One region of the Ensifer sp. NPDC090286 genome, then DNA from elsewhere that is predicted to be linked to it. Evidence: predicted binding sites of a transcription regulator. Region 1 holds the regulator's gene; each other region holds the start of a gene.
The links. Region 1 encodes PhoB, which activates phosphate uptake and scavenging genes when phosphate is short. Its sites were predicted from a motif close to TGTCATNNANCTGTCAT; they were not measured.
Positions count from the first base shown of each region.

Region 2: the regulator PhoB is predicted to act here: its motif matches at 1,596-1,612, upstream of phnD (phosphate/phosphite/phosphonate ABC transporter substrate-binding protein).
Region 3: the regulator PhoB is predicted to act here: its motif matches at 1,876-1,892, upstream of ACIQUG_RS30205 (DUF1868 domain-containing protein).

Region 1 covers NZ_JBIVYF010000003.1:631,085-634,436, reverse strand. Annotated here, with positions in the region: gene pstB (phosphate ABC transporter ATP-binding protein PstB) at 1-564, shown strand, start outside; gene phoU (phosphate signaling complex protein PhoU) at 615-1,328, shown strand; gene phoB (phosphate regulon transcriptional regulator PhoB) at 1,531-2,214, shown strand; gene ACIQUG_RS18245 (GcrA family cell cycle regulator) at 2,283-2,804, opposite strand; gene ACIQUG_RS18240 (aspartate aminotransferase family protein) at 3,226-3,352, shown strand, end outside.
Region 2 covers NZ_JBIVYF010000008.1:130,263-133,614, forward strand. Annotated here, with positions in the region: gene ACIQUG_RS31500 (ABC transporter permease) at 1-416, opposite strand, end outside; gene phnD (phosphate/phosphite/phosphonate ABC transporter substrate-binding protein) at 550-1,512, opposite strand; gene ACIQUG_RS31510 (response regulator transcription factor) at 1,624-2,316, shown strand; gene ACIQUG_RS31515 (sensor histidine kinase N-terminal domain-containing protein) at 2,306-3,352, shown strand, end outside.
Region 3 covers NZ_JBIVYF010000007.1:259,742-263,093, forward strand. Annotated here, with positions in the region: gene rpmF (50S ribosomal protein L32) at 117-302, opposite strand; gene ACIQUG_RS30200 (glutathione S-transferase family protein) at 448-1,095, opposite strand; gene ACIQUG_RS30205 (DUF1868 domain-containing protein) at 1,092-1,826, opposite strand; gene mtgA (monofunctional biosynthetic peptidoglycan transglycosylase) at 1,929-2,702, opposite strand; gene ACIQUG_RS30215 (polyprenyl synthetase family protein) at 2,848-3,352, shown strand, end outside.

The DNA.
Region 1 (3,352 bases):
ATCACGCTCGACGAGGACGACATCTACGACCCGACGATCGACGTCGTCGAACTGCGCGCCCGCGTCGGCATGGTCTTCCAGAAGCCGAATCCTTTCCCGAAGTCGATCTACGACAACGTCGCCTACGGTCCGCGCATCCACGGACTTGCCCGCACCAAGGCCGACTTTGACGAAGTGGTCGAGACCAGCCTGCAGAAGGCCGGTCTGTGGAACGAGGTAAAGGATCGTCTTCAGGAGCCGGGCACTGGCCTTTCCGGTGGTCAGCAGCAGCGCCTCTGCATCGCCCGTGCCGTCGCCGTCAGCCCGGAAGTCATCCTGATGGACGAGCCCTGCTCGGCGCTCGATCCGATCGCGACGGCCAAGGTTGAAGAACTCATCCACGAACTGCGCACGAACTTCACGATTGTCATCGTGACCCACTCGATGCAGCAGGCCGCCCGCGTTTCGCAGCGCACCGCCATGTTCCACCTCGGCAATCTCGTCGAGGAGAACGACACCGACAAGATGTTCACCAATCCGGATGACCAGCGCACCCAGGATTACATCATGGGCCGCTTCGGCTGAGGCCGCATAAGGCTGCAACAGTAACTGCAAAGCGCCCGTAAGGATCGACGATCATGTCCATGCATATCATGTCCGCCTATGACGAAGAACTGAAGTACCTGACGCGCCGCATCTCGGAGATGGGCGGTCTCGCCGAGCAGATGGTCGCCGAATCCGTTCGCGCGCTGGTCAATTCCGACCTCGCTCTCGCGCAGAAGGTGATCTCGGACGACACCGTTCTCGACGACGCCGAGCGCCAGATCGGCGAGAAGGCGATCGTCACCATCGCCAAGCGCCAGCCGGTCGCCGCCGACCTGCGCGAGATCATGGGATCGATCCGCATCGCCTCCGATCTGGAACGCGTCGGCGATCTCGGCAAGAACACCGCCAAGCGCGTGATCGCGGTTGCCGGATCCGGCATTCCGCGCAAGCTCGCCCGCGGCCTGGAGCACCTGGCGGAGCTTGCTCTCGTCCAGCTCAAGGAAGTGCTCGACGTCTACGCCTCGCGCTCGCCCGAGAAGGCCAACAGCATCCGCGAGCGCGACGAGGAGATCGATGCGATCTACACCTCGCTGTTCCGCGAGCTGCTGACCTACATGATGGAAGATCCGCGCAACATCACGCCCTGCACGCATCTTCTGTTCTGCGCCAAGAACATCGAGCGCATCGGCGACCACGCGACCAACATCGCCGAGACGATCTATTACATGGCGACGGGTGCTCAGCCGGAAGGCGAGCGTCCGAAGGATGACACCACGTCGACGCTGGGCTCGGTCAACGACTGAGCGCCGAGCGCGCCGTAAGCATGCATGCCCTTTGAAATTTGATCCGGTCGCGGCTTCGGTCGCGGCCCCGAATTCCTGTATCTGAAGCACGCGGTTTTCGCCCCGCCTTTGAAATCGGCGGACGTGCTCCAGATTTAGAGTGTCTGAGCGCCGGCCGGGCCGATGAGCCCAAGGGTCGCCCGCGGTAAGGAGACGTTACCTGATGTTGCCAAAAATCGCCGTAGTCGAAGACGAAGAGGCGCTGAGCGTTCTGCTGCGTTACAATCTGGAAGCCGAGGGCTTCGACGTCGACACGATCCTCAGGGGCGACGAGGCGGAGATCCGGCTTCAGGAGCGGCTGCCCGACCTGCTCATCCTCGACTGGATGCTGCCCGGTGTTTCCGGCATCGAACTTTGCCGCCGGCTGCGCCAGCGCCCGGAGACGGAGCGCCTGCCGATCATCATGCTGACGGCGCGCGGCGAGGAAAGCGAGCGCGTCCGGGGTCTGGCGACCGGCGCCGATGACTATGTGGTCAAGCCATTCTCCACTCCGGAGCTGATGGCGCGCGTCAAGGCGATGCTGCGCCGGGCAAAGCCCGAGGTGCTGTCGACGCTGCTTCGCTGCGGCGACATCGAACTCGACCGCGAGACCCACCGCGTTCACCGCCGCAGCCGCGAAGTGCGCCTCGGCCCGACCGAGTTCCGTCTTCTGGAGTTCCTGATGTCCTCGCCGGGCCGCGTCTTCTCGCGCTCGCAGCTTCTGGACGGCGTGTGGGGCCATGACATCTATGTCGACGAACGCACCGTCGACGTGCATGTCGGTCGCCTGCGCAAGGCTCTGAATTTCTCGAACATGCCGGACGTTATCCGCACCGTTCGCGGAGCCGGCTATTCGCTCGAAAGCTGACAGATCCGGAAGTCTCCAACAAAAAAAGGGGCCGATCGGCCCCTTTTTTATTGATGCTGTCCGGCTTCTTAGCGGGCCCTGCGGCGCTCGCCCGACGGCTGGTAGGCCAGCCGCGCATGGAAGGTGCAGTAAGGCGAGGATTCCGGGGAATCGTTGCCGCAGAAGTGAAACTCTTCCTTCAGCGGGTCGCCGATCGGCCACTTGCAGGTGCGCTCGGTGAGCTGGGTCAGCTCGAGGCGGCGCGACATCGGCACGACAACGTCGGTCCGGGTGCTGAAATCCTGCTCGGCAACGAGATCGACTTCGATTTCTTCCTTGAGAACGACAGCGCCGGCCGTGCGTGCAACCGGGCGGGCCGAAACGCGCGAAGCGTAGTTCGGCGCACGCGGTGCCGAAGTCGGGCGCTTCGGACGGGCCGCCGTCGTGGTGCTGCCGCCGGCCTTGGCGCGACCTGGCAGGCTCAGGCGGTGAACCTTGCCGATGACAGCGTTACGGCTGACGCCGCCGAGCTGTGCCGCGATCTGGCTCGCGCTCAGGCCCTCGGACCAAAGCTTCTTCAGTTTCTCCACCCGCTCGTCAGTCCAGTTCATTTCTGCACTCTCCGTTCTCAGCGTTGGGGATGGCAGAATCCCTCACCGCACCCCGGCTGAACCCCGGGGTTGCAAACGCGATAACTCTTTTGGTGACTAGGTCCGCCGCATGCGTCTAGTAATTGAATGTTAACGTACTGACCGCTGGACTCTGTGGCAAGAGTCCCGGGAATCAGGCCGAATCGATTTCGTAGTTTTCCCCAACTTGCTCGGCCGGCGTTGCATTTTTGCAAGCCCTCCCGGACGATTTTTCTGCTGCCAGGAATCGATCCTTCATGTTGCGCTGCAAGGCTTGGTTTTGTTGACATTGCAGCGCGAAATGGGAATAGTGCCTGCGCCGCCGAAAGGCGGCATTTTTGATTTTTATCGGACCGCGTGAGGCGCGGGATCGATGTCGATCTGGAGTGAAGGAGAGCCTCGCATGACTGCAACAACGCCGCTTTACGATACCTACATGCGCGCGCCGTTGCGTTTCGAGCGAGGAGAGGGCGCCTGGCTGATCGCTGAAGACGGTACGCGTTATCTCGATTTCGGCGCCGGCGTTGCCG
Region 2 (3,352 bases), on a different contig from region 1:
GCAAGAGCAAAGGTCCAGGACGGCAGCATGTAGGGGATGATCAGAACGGTGGCGAACCACTTCTTGCCGGGCATGTCGGTTCGGCTGATCAGCCAGGCCATCGGGATGCCGACCACCAGCGCGACCGCGATCGCACCGAGGGCTATGGTCCCGGTGTGGAAAAGCGGCTGCCAGAAGACGTCGGCGGCGATCTTCGACAGGAAGACGCGGTTGAAATAGTAAAGCGTCAGCTCGCCCATCGATTGCCCGGAGCGGGCCTGGTCGGCGAACTGCACGAAGAACGCGTCCGAAAGCAGAAGAAGGATGGGCGCGGCAATCAGATAGGCGAACAGCACGACCAGACCGACGCCCACCATCGTGGTGGGGTCCTGGTTGTGGACCCTGTAGTTGTAAATGGCTTTGCCAAAGTTTCGCATAGCAATCCCGTGGGTTGGAAGCCGCACAGCAGCCTCGGGCGGGTTGGCCCGGCCTGCGGTGACGTTTGTGGTAGGCGCGCGACAGGGCCTGCGCACGCGGCGCATCGGTCTCCTGTCGGGCTGTTGGATGAGGTCAGAAAGTGGAAGCGCCGGCCTTGTCGATGACCTCGCGCACGCTTGCCCAATCCCGATCGTAGCGGATCGGCAGGAAGCGCTCGTCGCCGTGAAACTCGCTCTTCATTTCCGCAGTGAACTCGAAGTCGAAGAAACACCGCTTCATCGCCGCGACCAGCGGCGGGGCGAGATCATGCGCATAGGCGAAGGACGACGTCGGAAAGATGCCGCTGGTGAAGATGACGCGGAGGTCTTCGCGCTTGACCATCCGCCGCTCGATCAAACGTTCCAACACGTCGGACGCGACGGCCGCCATGTCGTAGTCACCCGAGATCACCCCGAGAATGGACTTGTCATGACCGCCGGACATGATCGGCGCATAATCCTCCCCCGGACTCAGGCCTTCGCCCGGGAAAAGCGCGCGCGGCGCCAGGTGCCCCGAGTTCGAGAACGCGGACGCGTGCGCCACGCGCCGCCCCTTGAGATCGGAGAGGGTCTTGAACGGGGAGTCCGCGCGAACGATGGCAATCAGATTGTAGCCGCGCACCGCATTGCCGATGCCTTTTGCGGCAAAGGGAACGGCGCCGGCGCGGTTAACGGCCTCGACCGTCGGTCCGGTCGAAAAGCCGGCGAAGTGGAGCCGCCCGGAGCGCATGGCTTCGATCTCCGCCTTGCTCGACTGCACCGGGTAATAGACGATCTGGCGACCGAGACAGGCGCCGAGATGGGTGGTGAAATCCTTGAACAGGCTGGCGTAGATGGCCGGCTCCTCGATCGGAGCATAGGCCCAGACGAGCGTCTGCGGATCCCGCCATTTCGAAGGGTCTGTCGGCGCATCGGCAACGAAGTCCTTGTCGGCGTCGCAGTAGCGCTCGTCGAGATCGGAGCTTGTCCCGCAACCGGCTTTCGCCGTTGTCGACACGGGCAACAGCAGCACGCACGCCAATGCGAGGCCGGCCAAAAACAGCCTGTGCGCGTTCATGTCTACCCCTCCCCGAAGCTCCGCTCTCCCGGCGAAAGCTTCATAGTTCTCATCTGCTTTTGATCTGTGTATGGGAGTATCACTGTCACAATCCTGTCACCTGGAAACGCGATGCGCATTCTCCTGATCGAAGACACCCCAGACATCGCCTTTGCCATTTCCATGCGCCTGGAAAAGGAAGGCTACGAGGTCACGACCGCGTTCGACGGCGCGGAAGGGGAGCGGCTCGCCCTCAACGCCTCGCACGATCTGGTGATCCTCGACATCAACCTGCCGAAGCGGGACGGCTTCGCCATCCTGAGTGCCATGCGCCAGGGTGGGCTGACGCGTCCCGTCATCGTCATCACCGCCCGCAACCAGGTGGCCGACAAGGTCGACCTGCTCGAATTAGGCGCTGACGACTATCTGGTCAAACCCTTCGACCTGCACGAGCTCGTCGCGCGCATTCGGGCCGTCTCCCGCCGGCACCTGGGGGCTGCACAATCGGTTCTGCGCTTGGGCTCGATCTCCATCGACCTTTCGGCCCGCGCGGTGATGCTCGAAGGCCGCCCGCTCGACCTCGGCCGCCGCGAATTCGACGTGCTGGAGGCCCTGGCGACCCGCGCCGGCACGACAGTCAACAAGGAGCAGTTGGTCGTAAAGCTCTTCGGCTATGAGGACACGGGCACGCCGAATGCCGTCGAGTTGCTGGTTTCCCGGGTGCGCCGAAAGCTCGAGGACTGCGACATCGAGATCGTCACGCATCGCGGCGTGGGCTACATGCTGCGCCAGCGTACCGGGAGCGGCGCAAGCGGTGCGGTCTGATTACTCGATCGAGCGCCGCATCCTGTTCAGCGGCGCTGCCCTGCTCATCATCATCGGGCTTTTTCTGTTCTGGATGGTGCGCTGGAATGCCCACAACGCGGCCGAAGAAGCCTTCGACCGGGTGCTTGGCGCGGCCGCACTTTCGATTGCCGACACGGTCTCTATCGAAGACGGCACCGCAAGCGTCGACCTGCCGCATTCCGCCTTCGCCATCCTCGGCACATCCCGGCTCAATCGCATCTTCTACCGGGTGGCGGCCCCGGACGGCACGATCATCACCGGCTCGCCGATCCTCGGCCTGGAGATCCCGCACGGCACGGGACCGCAGTTGCGGCTGGCCGACAGCACCTACAGGGGCGAGCGGATCCGCATCGCCGCCGTCGCCCGCTACAGCACCGACGCAGCCGGCGGCGGCTGGGTCGACGTTCTCGTCGGCGAGACCCGCGAGGCGCGCGATCAGCTTGGGCTGCACCTGACCTTCAATGCGGCCCTTCCTGCGATCGCCGTTTCCGTGCTGGCATTCCTGCTGATCTGGCTGGCGGTCCGCCAGGCTTTCGCACCGCTGAGAACAGTCGAGGCCGATTTGCGCCACCGAGCCTCGTCTGATCTGAGCCCAGTCTCCGGCCCGATACCAAGGGAGGTGAGCGCACTGATCTCGGCGCTGAACGACTTCATGGGCCGACTCGATTCCGTGCTTGTCGGCTTAAAGAGCGTGACGGCCGACGCCGCCCATCAGTTGCGCACGCCATTGACCGCCTTGCGCGCACTTGCAGAACTTTCGATCGACGAAGCGCCGGCGGGCAGATTGCGTGACATTCTCGGCCGCATCCACGCCAACTCGGTCAATGCCAGCGTTCTCGCAAACCAGCTTCTGTCGGATGCAAGCACGCTGCACGGCATCGAATCGCGCCTGCGCGAGACCCTCGACATGCGCCTCGTTGTGCGGGAGGCCATCCGTCGCCTGCAGGCCGAAGGTTCCTATCCCGCCCTCGACGACATGCTCTCGCTTAACCTGCCCAACAACGCCGTCGAGATC
Region 3 (3,352 bases), on a different contig from region 1:
GGCGTCGTCACGCAAGGCGCCAGCGATACCACGGCGTCCAAGCAAGATCATGTCAGATGCAAAACAAAAGGGCCGGCAGAGCCAGCCCTTTGAACCTAATCCGCGAACGGAAACGCTTATGCGCTTTCCTTCGGGGTCAGAACCTGACGGCCACGGTACATGCCGGTCTTCAGGTCGATGTGGTGCGGGCGACGCAGTTCGCCGGAGTTCTTGTCTTCGACGTAGGTCGGGGTCTTCAGAGCGTCAGCCGAACGGCGCATGCCACGCTTGGACGGGCTCGTTTTTCTTTTAGGTACAGCCATTTCATTCTCCACTTATCGGGCAAACACTGTTCAGCAGCCGAAATGGCCGTGTAAAACAGATGTTAATCACGGAAATTTGGCGCGCTTATACATGGCCAGCTGCTGTTTGACCAGTCCCCACGGGCAATTTTTCGACTCGACCTTTTCAGATCTCGTCTTCGATGACGACCCAAGGCTCTGCGCGGGCGGCTTCTTCCCATTTCAGGAACGCCGGATGTGCCTTTACGCGGTTCATGTAGCCGAGCGTTTCTGGATCCGCAACGAGATCATAGACGTCGAAGCGGTTGACCACAGGTGCGTACATCGCATCGGCCGCGGTGAAGGCGCCAAAGAGGAACGGACCGCCGGATTGGGCGAGCGCCTGCCGCCAGATGGTTTCGATGCGGGCGACATCCGCACGGACGTCCTCGGCAACGTCCAGCGCCTTCTTCGCCCGGCGGATATTCATCGGGCAGGCTCCGCGCAGCGCCCTGAACCCGGAGAGCATTTCCATCGAATAGCTGCGCGCCCGGGCGCGCGCCTGACGGTCGGCCGGCCACAGCCCGGCGTCGGGAAAAAGCTCGGCGACGTAGTCGATGATCGCCAGCGATTCCCAGACAAGGAAATCGCCATGCCTAAGCAGCGGCACCTTCCCCGTCGGCGAAACCGCGCGAATGTCCGGGTTACCCGCGGCAAAGTCGAAGGGGATCACCACCTCGTCGAAGGCGATGCCGGCCGCCGTCATCGCGATCCATGGCCGCATCGACCAGGACGAATAGTTCTTGTTGCCGACAAAAAGCGTAAGTCCGGTCATTTCCGCTCCTTGGTTGCTGGTCTCTCCGAGAAAACGATCAGTTCCTCGAAATGGTTCATGTCCTCGAACGAGCAGAAGGCGGGTGGATCGAGCGCGATCACCGGTGCCTGCTCGCGCAGAAAAGCGAGCTGTTCGTCCAGCATCACCTGCCAGCGCGGCAGCGCCGCATCGTCGAGCCAGTCGACGGGGTAGGCATAGGTGATGTGGAATTCGTAATCGTCATGATCAGGATGGCGGTAACCGAAGGCGTCTGCGAAGGCGTCGCGCCAGGCCTTGAGGCAGGCGCGATCGGCAGCACTGTTGCCTTCAAGCGCAAGACCTGTCGGGGTGACCTCGGTCACGCGGGCGCGGAACGGCTCCAGCGGCACAAAATTCGCGAGCCGGTCGCGGTAGTGCGCCGTCATCACCTCGATCGGCGTATCGAGCGGCAGGTCAGCCGGCCAGTAAGGGAGTTTCCGGCGGTGTTCGATGATGCCCTGGAAGATGGTCATGTGCAGGCTGGAGGGCGCGGTAAAGGCGAACTGCCGCGCCTCGGGCATCGCCATCAACCGGTCGCGCACGCCAAGCACGGCGGCCTCGGACGGCGACCCGGCAGTGACGTGAGAAACGACCGTGTTGCCCGGTTCCGGCAGGAAGCGGCCTTCGGGGTCGTAGCGCGTTCCGAGATGTCTCGGCGAGGCATGGTTGGCATTGCGGCCAAAGGCGAGAAGCGAGGGGGAGATCAAGGTCATGGAGCGATCGGGCCTTTCAAGGGGAGAGAGGCCCAGATGGCAGAACTCTACAACGCGAGCATGACATCGCCCAGTGAGCCCATCCAATGAAAAGGTCTGATCCTAATTATAAAGGCAGGTGATGTAACCGCCGGAGCGGCTGGCGCGGCGCTCGATCAGGTTTGCCAGGCGCTTCAGCCCGCGGCCCGGCTTGCCGGCGTTGCGCTCTTTCGGATTGGGCAGCGAGACAGCAAGCAGCGCTGCCTGCCGGCGCGAAAGCTTCGACGCCGAAACCCCGAAATGGTGGCGGGCAGCAGCCTCGATACCGTAGATCCCGTCGCCCCATTCGGCGATATTGAGATAGATCTCCATCATCCGCCGCTTGCTCCAGACGAAGTCGGCGGCGACCGCCAGCGGCAGTTCCATGCCTTTGCGCAGGAAGGAGCGGCCATTCCAGAGGTAGAGGTTCTTGACCGTCTGCATCGGAATGGTGCTGGCTCCACGGGTGGATTCCCCTTCGAGCGCATCCTCGACCACGCCCCGCATCTGCCCCCAATCGACGCCGTCATGGGCGCAGAACTGGCCGTCTTCGGACATCATCACCGACTGCACCAGAACCGGGGCGATATCGTCGAACTCGACCCATTGCCGATCGTAGCCGCGCAGCAGCGCGAGATCGCGCAGCATCAGCGTTGAAATCGGATGGATGAACTCCACCAGATAGAGAACGATCAGTGCGTAAGGAAGGACGAGCAGGCCAAGCACGGCGAGCACGATCTGGCGGCGGCGCGTACGCAACGTCCGGCGAAGCGAAGACCAGCGACTGGAAGGCACTTCGCCCTCCTCGCGCGCTTCCGGAACGACGTTCGCGGCCTGACTGTTCACCTCGCTGTCCATCCGCTTCTCTTAGTGCATGCGCAGGCAGAGTTGAACGGGCTTTCTGGCAAAAGGCAAGGCGTGCAGGCGGCTGTCCCAGGGAAAGCGCGCGGCTGCGACACGAATCCCCGTTGAAAGCCCTCTTCGCCCATGTCAAAGAGCGCGCATGAGCCAGGAACCATCGCCTTTTACCCGTCGCCTCGCCACCAATGCCCGCGCCGTCGAGGCGCTGCTGGAACGTCTGCTCGGCCAGACGAAGGAAGCCGACGAAATCGCCCGGCCGGCAAACCTGTTGGCTGCCATGCGCCACGGCGTGCTGAACGGCGGCAAGCGCCTGCGCCCCTTCCTGGTGATCGAATGCGCCGATCTGCTCGGCGGCAATCGCGACGCAGCCCTGCGCGCCGGCGCGGCACTCGAATGCGTGCATTGCTACTCGCTCGTCCATGACGACCTGCCGGCGATGGACGACGACGATATACGCCGCGGCCAGCCGACCGTGCACAAGGCCTTCGACGAGGCGACAGCGATCCTTGCCGGTGACAGTCTGCTGACTTTCGCCTTCGATATCATCGCAGCCCCCGAAACCTCGCTTTCGGATGCGCAGAAGGTGGAGCTGGTTCTGGCGCTCGGACGCGCCGCCGGCCACGGCGGCATGGCCGGCGGACAGGCGC